Regions from separate parts of the Neorhizobium tomejilense genome, predicted to be linked through region 1. Evidence: riboswitches for the same ligand, from Rfam matches in the RefSeq annotation. Region 1 holds a riboswitch; each other region holds the start of a gene.
The links. A riboswitch is a leader RNA that binds a small molecule or an ion and turns the genes downstream of it on or off. The one in region 1 is predicted to bind thiamine pyrophosphate.

Region 1 (3,422 bases):
GCACATCCCAAAGCCGTGCGGGCAACGTCCGGCCATCGAACCGGCGGGTCGCCCGACCGGCCGTGATGCCAGCGTCGTCAGGAGCTGGAAGCAGCGAAATCACAATCAGGATCAGCGCCGTTATGCCGATCTGCAGCAGCGACAGCGCTATGGCGCGCGGAGGGTCGAAATCGAAACGCAGCGACTGGTAGATCGCCACTTCGAGCGTGGTCGCGGCCGGCCCGCCGCCGAGCACCAGGACGAGCGTGAAGCTCGTGGCGCACAGCATGAAGATCAGGCCGGCAATGCCGGGGATGACTCGGCGGGCCGCCGGCCACTCGATGAAGCGGAAAACGGAGAAGGGCTTCATCCCGAGGCTGGAGGAGAGCAGCCAATATTCCGGCGGCAGGCGCTCCAGCGCGGCAAGCAGCAGTCTCGCGGCGAGCGGCAGGTTGAAGAACACATGTGCCAGCAATATGCCGGAAAGCCCGTAAATGCTGACCGGCTGTTCGAGGCCAAGCTTCAACAGCAGGCTGTTCATCGCCCCCTGCCGCCCCCAGATACCGATCAGGCCGAGCGCGCCGATCAGCACCGGCAGGCCCATCGGCAATGCCATCAGCCGGATGACCCATACACGGCCCGGAAAGCGCGGACGGCGTGCGAGCGCGAGTGCGACGGGAAGGGCGAAGACGACCGACAGCAGCGTCGAAAGAACCGCCTGCAGCAGGGTGAAACGCAGAATTCGCCAGGTATAGGCGGTGAACAGCCGGCTTTGGGTGTTGCCGGCGTCCCAGGAGAGAAGGGCGGCGACTGCGATGCCGACGAAGAGGGCGATGCCGATCAGGCTCAGCAGCCCCCAGCCTATCCCGCGTCTCCGCTCGGCCCTCGTCAGCATGGGATCAGTTCATGCTCATGGCGGTCAGCCATTCGTCGATCCAGGCCTGCCGGTTCTTGGCCACCTGGTCCGACCCCATCAGGAAAGTCTTGGTCGGCTGCACCAGCTTGTTGAATGCGTCGGGGAGCGGCTGGGAGGTCTTGGCGGCCGGCATCATCCAGTTGGTGGTCGGGATGACGTCCTGGAAGGCCGGCGAAATCATGAATTTCAGGAACTGTTTCGCCAGATCCTTTTCCTTCGCCCCCTTCAGCATGCCGGCAACTTCGATCTGGATGTAATGGCCTTCGGAGAACGAGGCGGCCTGGTAGCGCTCCGTCTTCTCCTCGACCATGTGATAGGCCGGCGAGGTCGTGTAGGAAAACACCATCGGCACTTCGCCCTTGGTGAACAGGCCATAGGCCTCCGACCAGCCCGGCGTGACGGTCAGCACGCGTTTCCTGAGCTTCGCCCAGGCCTCCGGTGCCTGGTCGCCATAAACCGATTTCACCCAGAGCAGCAGGCCGAGGCCGGGTGTCGAGGTGCGCGGGTCCTCGATGGCGATCTTCTGCGCCGGATCGCCGTCCACCAGTTCCTTGAGGCTTTTCGGCGGGTTCTTGATCGCCTGCGTATCGTAGACAACGGCGAAATGGCCGTAGTCGTAGGGGATGAACGTGTCGTCGCTGTAATTGCCGGGGACCTTGGCCGCCGAAGCGTCGAGCCCGTGCGGCTCGAACAGGCCGGTCGCCTTCGCCTCGGAGATCAGGTTGGTATCGAGGCCGAGCGCGATATCGGCGTCGGTGCCTTTGCCCTCCAGTTTCAGGCGGGTCAGAAGCGCCACGCCATCGGCGACGCCGACGAAATTGAGCTTGCAGGCGCAGGTCTTTTCGAACGCCTCTTTCACCTTGGGACCCGGACCCCAATCGGAGACGAAGCTCTCGTAGGTGTAGATGGTCAGCGTCTTTTCCTGCGCTTCGGCCGGCGCGGAAAGGGAAAGGGCGGCAGCGGCCGCGAATATAGAAAGAATGGTGCTGCGCATCAGCGTCTCCTCGTTTTGGTGACAAAGGGGAATAGGCGCTGATGAAGAGCCGTCTAATCCCTCCGCCGGTGTTAACCGGATCAGGTTCCGCGGGTTGGCCAAAGGCCTCTCAGCCGCACGAAAACGCGCGGCACCCCGTTAGAGCAGGATCAGATTTAGCGGCGAGGCGAATGGCTGGCAAGAGGCGGTCTGCGGCCGGCTCAAGGCGCATTCGGCAGGTGCAACACGGCTCAGTGGTTTTGCGGAAACACTTTCAGTTCACGCGGAACGATCGCCATGCCGCCCAGCCGGTTGGCAACGGCGTAGTCGATGGTCTTCTCGACCACATCGGGCATGACCGGTTTGGTGAGAACGCCGAGCGAGCCTTCGACGCCGGCTTCCACATCGTCCGGATTACCGGTCATGAACACGACGGTGATGCCATATTGCTCGGCAAGCTCGCGGCCGATCTCCGGACCGGTCCGGCCGTCCGAAAGATTGACGTCGACCAGGGCGATATCGGCATAGGCGGCGAGCGCCAGGGCATGTTTGCGGGCATTGGCAAAACCGGCGACTTTCAGGCCCATGGCTTCGATCGTCTCGGCAACATCGAGCGCGATCAGAAACTCGTCTTCGACAATCATAACTCTTTGATTCATCGCCTCAGTGGCCAGCCGACGACGCGTAACATTTGTCAGCATTGGATGTCCCCATTCGGTTGATCGGTTCCTGGCAGGCCGATCCGTCCCCGGGACATTTCGACCACTACTCACACCCCAGAACGCCCCGGGACATCATATGTTCCGCTCCGCGACAAATATTTTTCTAGCTAACTATCTGTTAAGCTTAACAAATCACAAATCAGCCTTCGATTTCCTCACGCAGCATTTCGAGTTCCAGCCATTCTTCTTCCATTTTGCTGATGCTTTGGCGCAGCTTTTCCATCTCCGCAGCCAGCTTGTTGAAGGCGGCGGGATCCTTGGTGAAGAGGTTGGGGTCGGCCATTTTCTTCTCGCGGGCGGCGATCTCGGCTTCGGCTTTGGCCATTTCCTTCGGCAGGTTCTCGAGCGCGAATTTCTGCTTGAAGGAAAGCTTGCCTTTGCCCTTGGGGGTGCCAGAAACCGATGCTGCAGTATCGGTTTTTGCCCTGTCAGCTTTTTCCGTGCGGCGCCTTTCCTCCAGCGCGCCCTTCCGCTGCGCCAGCATATCCGTGTAGCCGCCGGCATATTCGATCCAGCGGCCGTCCGGTGCGTCCGGATTGGCGGGGGCGATGGTCGAGGTCACGGTGCGGTCGAGGAAGTCACGGTCGTGGCTGACGAGGATGACGGTGCCGGTATAGCCGGCGACGATTTCCTGCAGCAGGTCCAGCGTCTCGATGTCGAGGTCGTTGGTCGGTTCGTCCAATATCAGGAGGTTGGACGGCCGGGCCATGATGCGGGCGAGCATCAGCCGGGCGCGCTCGCCGCCGGAAAGGTTCCTGATCGGTGTCCTGATCTGCTCCGGCTGGAACAGGAAATCCTTCATGTAGCCTGCGACATGCCGCTGTTCGCCGTT
Region 2 (3,422 bases), 1.4 Mb from region 1:
GGCCGGACGGCAGCGCATCTCCCGAGCGAACCGTCATCACGCGCGGCTCGTCGCCGGTGACGGCGGACAGAACCGCGATCAGTTCCGCATGGGCAAGTCCGATGGTCAAGCAAACTCCGGGGTACGTAACGTGCGATGCCATCTGGCATGGAAATCACGTTACGCGAACCCCGGCGTTCAAATCAAACAATATCAGCAGCTTGGCCTACCTGATTTCGACAGCAACGCCGGAGACCGGAGGCACGGTCTTGATCAGTCCCATTTCCTGCATGAAGGAGGCGAAGCGCTGGTAACGGCCCTGGTCGAGTGCGGCCGGACGCTTGGCAAAGCGCGGCAGCGTGTCGAAGAACGCGGTGCGGTTCAGTTCGTCGTCGAGGTTGGGATAGGCCTTGACGAACAGCTGCCAGGCTTCCTGCGGATGGTTGGTGATGAAGATCGAGGCCTGTTCGACCGCATGCAGGAAGCGCGGCAACCGGCTGTCGGCAGCAAGCGCGGTGCGGGTGACGAAGATCAGCTCGTCATAGGCCGGAACACCGTGCTCTTCCGGAAAAAACGCACGACCCGCATGGCCTTCCAGCTTCATCTGGGTCAGTTCGAAATTGCGGAACCCGCCGAGCGTCGCGTCCACCTTGCCGCCGATCAGCGACGGAGACAGGGAGAAATTGACGTTGATCAGTTCCACGTCGTCATTGGAAAGCCCTTCCGACGCCAGCATGCGCTTCAGCATCGCATCCTCGAAGCCGGTGACGGAAAAGCCGACCTTCTTGCCCTTCAGGTCCTTGAGGCTCTTGATCGGGCCGTCCGCCAGAACCGTGACGGTGTTCAAGGGCGTCTCGACCAGCGTGCCGAACCGCACCAGCGGCAGGCCTGCCTGATGATCCAGATAGAGGTTTGGCTGGTAATGGATGCCGATATCCGCCTGGCCGGCTGAAACCAACCTCGGCACAGCGGAGGCGTCGGACGGTGGGATGAGTTCGACATCGAGATTGGCATCAGCAAACAGCCCGCGCTGCTTGGCGACGACCATCGGCGCGTGGTCCGGATTGACGAACCATTCGAGCAGCACGCTGAGTTTGTCGGCCGCCTGCGCAGAAATCGGGGTGGCAAGGCTGGCCAGCGCGATGAAGGACGCGGTGAGGATACGGATCATGATCGGACGGAACTCCCTGATGCGGATGAAGATGAAGGGTCGGCTTCGCTGGCCCACGGGGCGAGCCCGGCGGTCAACCGGTCGATGAGAAGCCGCAAGATGAGGGTAAGAATTGCCAGTATTGTCATCGCTGCAAACACCGTGTCGGTCTGCATGCGGGCATTGGCCTGGACCATCACAAAGCCGAGCCCGCCGGACGCGCCGACCCACTCGCCGACGACCGCCCCGAGCGGCGCCAATGGTGCAGCGACCCGAAGACCGGAGACGAGGCTCGGGACCGCCAGCGGCACGCGCATCGACACCAGCGTCTGCCAGTGGTTCGCGCCCTCCAGCGAGACGGCGTCAAGGATTTCCTGATCGGTGCGGCGAAGACCGTCGGCAAAGGCCGACGCAACCGGAAAGAAGATGATGATCGTCGTCATCGCCACTTTCGAGGCGAGGCCGAAACCCAGCCAGAGAACCAGGATCGGCGCCAGCACGAAGACGGGAAAGGCCTGCAGGATCAGCACCATCGGCCAGACGAGACGACCAAGCCGCGGCAACGCGGCGACGCCGAAGGCCGTGGCGATGCCGAGGCCTGCGCCGATCGCGAGGCCCAGCGCGATTTCCGTCAGCGTGACGAGGCTGTTCTGCAGCAGGAAACCCGGCTGCCGCCCGAAGGCGGAAGCGACGGCAATCGGAGACGGCAGAATATAGCGGGGCGGAGCAAACAGCCAGACGCCCGCTTGCCAGAGGGCGACAAGCAGGACGAGGCCGATGACCGCATGGGACGCGCGCATGATGCTACGCGCCGAACCTGCACGCCGGGACCGGATGCCCTTTCGGGAAAACGCGAAGAATGGATGTCATCGGTCGATCTCCAGATCAGTCAATCACGGAGATCCAGGTGAAGCGGAGAAGAGAAAGTATCGTCGAATGACGCTTATTTCCGTTCCTACGCCGGCATGACCCGGATCAGGTTCAAGGGTCCGGCTCACCGCCATCTCAGCATCGTCAAGATGCCCCCCTCGGAAGAACACGATAACTGTCGGTTTTCGCTATGTCTGTCAAGCGGACCGGACGGTCCGCCGGCTATCGTTTCCAACTCACCGCGCGTAGAGACGGTCGAGGCGAACCACCCTGCCCAGCAAAGCCAGCGCGATGACGGTGAAGAGGATCAGGACGGCCGAGATGGCGTGCGCGGTCGGCTCCAGGCTGAAGGTCGATTCTGCGTAGATACGGACCGGCAGGGTCGTCAGGCGAGCCGTGGTGAGAAAGCTCGTCACCGTCACCTCGCCGAAGCTCAGCAGGAAGCCGACGATGCCAGCCGCAAACAGCCCCGGCGCCAGACCCGGCATGATGATCAGGAAAAACCGCCGCACCGGGCTTGCCCCGAGGCTCGCCGCCGCCTCCTCCTGCGCCCGGTCGAGCCCCATGACCGAGGTGGTCAGAAGCGTGATCGCAAACGGCAGGATGACGATCACGTGGATCGCCACGAGACCGAGGAAGGGCGGGATGATCAGGTAGATCTGCAGCAGCCGCAGCATTCCGACCCCGATCGCCACATGCGGCAGCGACATCGGCAGCAGCCAGAATGCCAGGAGCGCGGACCGGCCCTTGAACGGATAACGGGCGAGCGCGAAGGCCGCCGGCAGCGAAAGCGAAAGCGCCACCAGCATCGAGGTGACGGCAAGCCGCACCGACACCCAGAAGGCATCCGCATAGGTCCCGGCGAAAAACACCGCCTCGTACCATTTCAACGTGAAGCCGCGGAAGCCGGAGGCGGTCGCCTGCGGCACGTCGTTGAAACTCTGGATGCACACGAGCACCAACGGCAGCAACAGGAGCAGCAGCGAGGTGGCGAGCAGCAGCTTCGAGACGATCGGCCCGAAAATGTTGATGATCGGCACCAGCCAGCGCGGAATGCTCCACGGATTGCTGGGCTTGCCCTTCAGCCACGGCATCAGGCGGTTGAGCGAATAGGCGCAGAGCGCCGCGAAGGCGAGACCGGTGACGGTCATGATGATTGCGAGTGCTGCGGCAAGCGGCGCATTGAGGTTCTTGATCGCTTCCTGCAGCACCAGCATGCCCGTCGTCCAGACCTTCTTTCCGCCGAGCAGCGACGCGGAAACGTAGGCCGTGGTCGCCATCAGGAAAACGATCACAGTGCCGGAGCGCAGGCCGGGCAGCGAAAGCGGCAGGTCGACGGTGAGGAACCGAACCGCAGGAGAGGCCCCGAGGCTCTGGGCCGCTTCATGCACGCGCGGCGAGGTATTCTGCAGATTGTCGTAGA
Region 3 (3,422 bases), 240 kb from region 1:
GGCGGCGATGACGTCTTCGAACTGGCCGCTGCGGCCATACAGGCCGTCGACGCCGGTCTCGATCAGCAGGCCTGCATCGAACAGGCGGTCGAGAAATGAAACTTGCATATCCATGGCTTTACCTCATTCTTTTCAATGGTTTACATATGAAATGATCGGGGCGTCAGCCGAGCAGGCTGGTGTCCGGTTTCTGAACGAGCAGCATGGTCGACGTATTGCCGAGGATGCGGTCGTTGGAAATCATCAGCTGGGCGGAATGCGCGTCGCGCAGATGCCGGCCGAGACTGTAGGGCGTGCCGTTCTTGTAGCCCATGATGCCGCAGATGATCATCGCCTGGTTGATGATGGTCAGGATCGTCTCGGAGGAAGCCAGCTTGACGTTGTTCATGGCGATCGAAAACGCCATGGACGACAGCTGGTCGTGATCCGCCTTGGCATCCGCGTAGATCCTGAGGCCGGAGAGGATGCCGGCCTTGAGGAGCTGCAGCAGGTTCGAGGCTTCGGCGAGCCTCAGCGCGCCGGGCGGCTGGGTGCCGCCGGCCTTGCGGGCGGCGGCGCGCACGAAGGCCTGGGCGCGCAGTACCGCATCGGCGGCGATCCCGTACCAGACCGCGCTCCAGAGGAGATGCGAGGTGGCGAGCATCGATTGCGCCGCGATCTCGGCGAACGGCTTTGGAAAGATCTGGACGGACGGCGCCTCGCCCCTGAAGAGGAAACCGTCGGAGCAGGTGCCGCGCATGCCGAGCGTATCCCAGTCGACGGTCTTCTGCAGGGTATACTGGCCTTGCTTGAAGACCGTCATGACCTGGTCGGTCGGTGCGGCCTTCTCGTTGGAGCGCGAGGTGACCATGATCACATCGGCGTGGGCGCCGTAGGAAATCACGGTCGCATCCTTGGTCAGGCGGCAGATGTCGCCATCGACCTCGATCGCGCAGATGGAGTTGCGCATATTGCCGCCGATGCCGCCCTCGGTCGTCGCGGAAGCGACGAGAAGCTGGCGGCCGGCAAGCTCGCGCATGAAGTCCCTATGCCATTCGCTGTCGCCACCGTGCTCCACCAGGCTCGAAACCTTGATCTGGTGCATGGCGAAAACCATGGCGCTCGCGGCGCAGGCCTGTCCCAGGATGGAGCAGACCTCGGCGATCTCGGCGATCGAAGCGCCCTCGCCGCCGAACGCGGCCGGGATCTGGATGCCGATCAGGCGCTCGGCCTTCATGGCGTCGACCGCCTCCCGGGGGAAGCGGCCGTCATGATCGACGCGGTCGGCAAATTCGGCCGCTACGGTTGCCACGCGGTGAGCGCGGGCGCTCAGGCTCATGTCGGCGGCAAAGGCGGGGAGGCTCATCTCAAGCGGCCTCGCGCGCTTTCAGGATATGCGAAACCGTCTGCTCGATCGCGGCTATGCTGGCGAAGGACTTGCGGTTCAAAAGGCTGTCGGGAAACTCGATGTCGAAAGCCTCTTCCAGGCCGAGCATCAGTTGTACGGATGCAAATGAGGAGAGGCCGGCCGCATAAAGATCGGCCCCGTCTTCCAGCTCGGTCACCGCGACCGGAAGGCCGCCTACCCGTGTGAGCAATTCGCGAATGGTCTCGTTCATCTCGACATCTCCGGATCGTTCAAATTCTGCGTTCATCGCTGGGGACGTTACTACGCGGGAAAGCCTAAGATTCCAGCAATAAACGTCGTGAAGTTAGGGCTGCGGGATTCCGTAAAATCCGATCGATCGCCATCCGCATGCCCCGGCTTGACATCAACGGCCCGCGGGTTTCTGATGGCGCCATTCACCAGGGGGGTCCCGTCAAGGGGCTGAGATACTGCTGGTCGGACCGGCTTTGGCCGGCCGAGGCGCAGTGACCCGTTGAACCTGATCCAGTTCATACTGGCGTAGGGACGGTGCGGGCGCTGCGGTAACAAGGGCGGGAAACCGTCCTTCGCATTCCGGGGTGTTTTTCCATCATTCCAACACTGGAACTGGGTCTCCAAACGTCAAACCTTGGAGCCTTGAACCATGAATATCGCAACCACCAAGCTCACTCCGGTCGTTACCACCGGCCCGCTTCCCGCCTCCACGAAGGTCCTGAAAGCAGGAACGATCCACCCGGACATCCGCGTGCCGATGCGCCAGATCGCGTTGCATCCGACCTCCGGCGAACCGCCGGTCACCGTCTACGATTCCTCCGGTCCCTATACCGTCGAAGGTGCCGCGATCAGCATCGATGCCGGCCTGCCGCGCCTGCGCGAAAGCTGGATTCTCGCCCGCGGCGACGTCGAAATCTATCAGGGCCGCATTGTCAGGCCGGAGGACAACGGCTTCGTGTCCGAAAGCCATCTGACGCCGGAATTCCCGGTCCGCAACCAGCCTTTCAAGTCAAAGGGAGGCAGGGCCGTCACCCAGCTCGCCTATGCGCGAGCCGGCATCATCACGCCGGAGATGGAATTCGTTGCCATCCGCGAGAACCTCGGCCGGCAGGCGGCCAGGGAACCGCTCGTCCGCGACGGTGAAAGTTTCGGTGCCCATGTGCCGGATTTCGTGACGCCCGAGTTCGTTCGGCGCGAAGTCGCGGAAGGCAGGGCAATCATTCCCGCCAACATCAACCATCCCGAATCCGAACCGATGATCATCGGCCGCAACTTCCTGGTGAAGATCAATGCCAATATCGGCAATTCGGCCGTCACCTCGTCGATGGCCGAGGAAGTCGAGAAGATGGTCTGGGCGATCCGCTGGGGCGCCGATACGGTCATGGACCTGTCGACCGGCCGCAACATCCACAATATCCGCGACTGGATCATCCGCAATTCGCCGGTGCCGATCGGCACCGTGCCGCTCTATCAGGCGCTCGAAAAGGTCAACGGCATTGCCGAGGACCTGACCTGGGAGGTCTATCGCGACACGCTGATCGAACAGGCCGAACAGGGCGTCGATTATTTCACCATCCATGCCGGCGTGCGGCTCGCCTATATCCCGCTCACCGTCAACCGCGTCACCGGCATCGTTTCCCGCGGCGGCTCGATCATGGCCAAGTGGTGTCTGCACCACCACAAGGAGAGTTTTCTCTACGAGCATTTCGAGGAGATCTGCGACATCGCCCGGGCCTGTGACGTCTCGTTCTCGCTCGGCGATGGTCTTCGCCCGGGTTCGATCGCCGATGCCAACGATGCGGCCCAGTTCGCGGAACTGGAGACCCTTGGGGAGCTGACGAAGATCGCCTGGGCGAAGGATTGCCAGGTGATGATAGAAGGCCCCGGCCATGTGCCGATGCACAAGATCAAGGCCAACATGGACAAGCAGCTCGCGGTCTGCGGCGAGGCGCCGTTCTATACGCTCGGGCCGCTGACCACCGATATCGCGCCGGGCTATGACCACATTACGTCGGGCATCGGGGCGGCGATGATCGGCTGGTTCGGCACGGCCATGCTCTGC

Region 2: linked by a shared signal. The riboswitch ahead of ACSQ3G_RS11695 (ABC transporter permease) and the one ahead of thiB (thiamine ABC transporter substrate binding subunit) in region 1 are both predicted to bind thiamine pyrophosphate.
Region 3: linked by a shared signal. The riboswitch ahead of thiC (phosphomethylpyrimidine synthase ThiC) and the one ahead of thiB (thiamine ABC transporter substrate binding subunit) in region 1 are both predicted to bind thiamine pyrophosphate.

Annotation. Positions count from the first base shown of each region.
Region 1 covers NZ_CAXUSO020000001.1:3,692,668-3,696,089, reverse strand. The annotation lists gene thiP (thiamine/thiamine pyrophosphate ABC transporter permease ThiP) at 1-874, opposite strand, end outside; gene thiB (thiamine ABC transporter substrate binding subunit) at 879-1,889, opposite strand; TPP riboswitch at 1,930-2,037, opposite strand; gene ACSQ3G_RS18410 (response regulator) at 2,120-2,569, opposite strand; gene ACSQ3G_RS18405 (ABC-F family ATP-binding cassette domain-containing protein) at 2,730-3,422, opposite strand, start outside.
Region 2 covers NZ_CAXUSO020000001.1:2,299,763-2,303,184, forward strand. The annotation lists gene ACSQ3G_RS11685 (NUDIX hydrolase) at 1-109, opposite strand, end outside; gene ACSQ3G_RS11690 (ABC transporter substrate-binding protein) at 206-1,150, opposite strand; gene ACSQ3G_RS11695 (ABC transporter permease) at 1,147-1,929, opposite strand; TPP riboswitch at 2,065-2,168, opposite strand; gene ACSQ3G_RS11700 (ABC transporter permease subunit) at 2,236-3,422, opposite strand, start outside.
Region 3 covers NZ_CAXUSO020000001.1:3,936,367-3,939,788, reverse strand. The annotation lists gene ACSQ3G_RS19440 (amino acid--[acyl-carrier-protein] ligase) at 1-114, opposite strand, end outside; gene ACSQ3G_RS19435 (acyl-CoA dehydrogenase family protein) at 164-1,345, opposite strand; gene ACSQ3G_RS19430 (acyl carrier protein) at 1,347-1,598, opposite strand; TPP riboswitch at 1,778-1,910, shown strand; gene thiC (phosphomethylpyrimidine synthase ThiC) at 2,010-3,422, shown strand, end outside.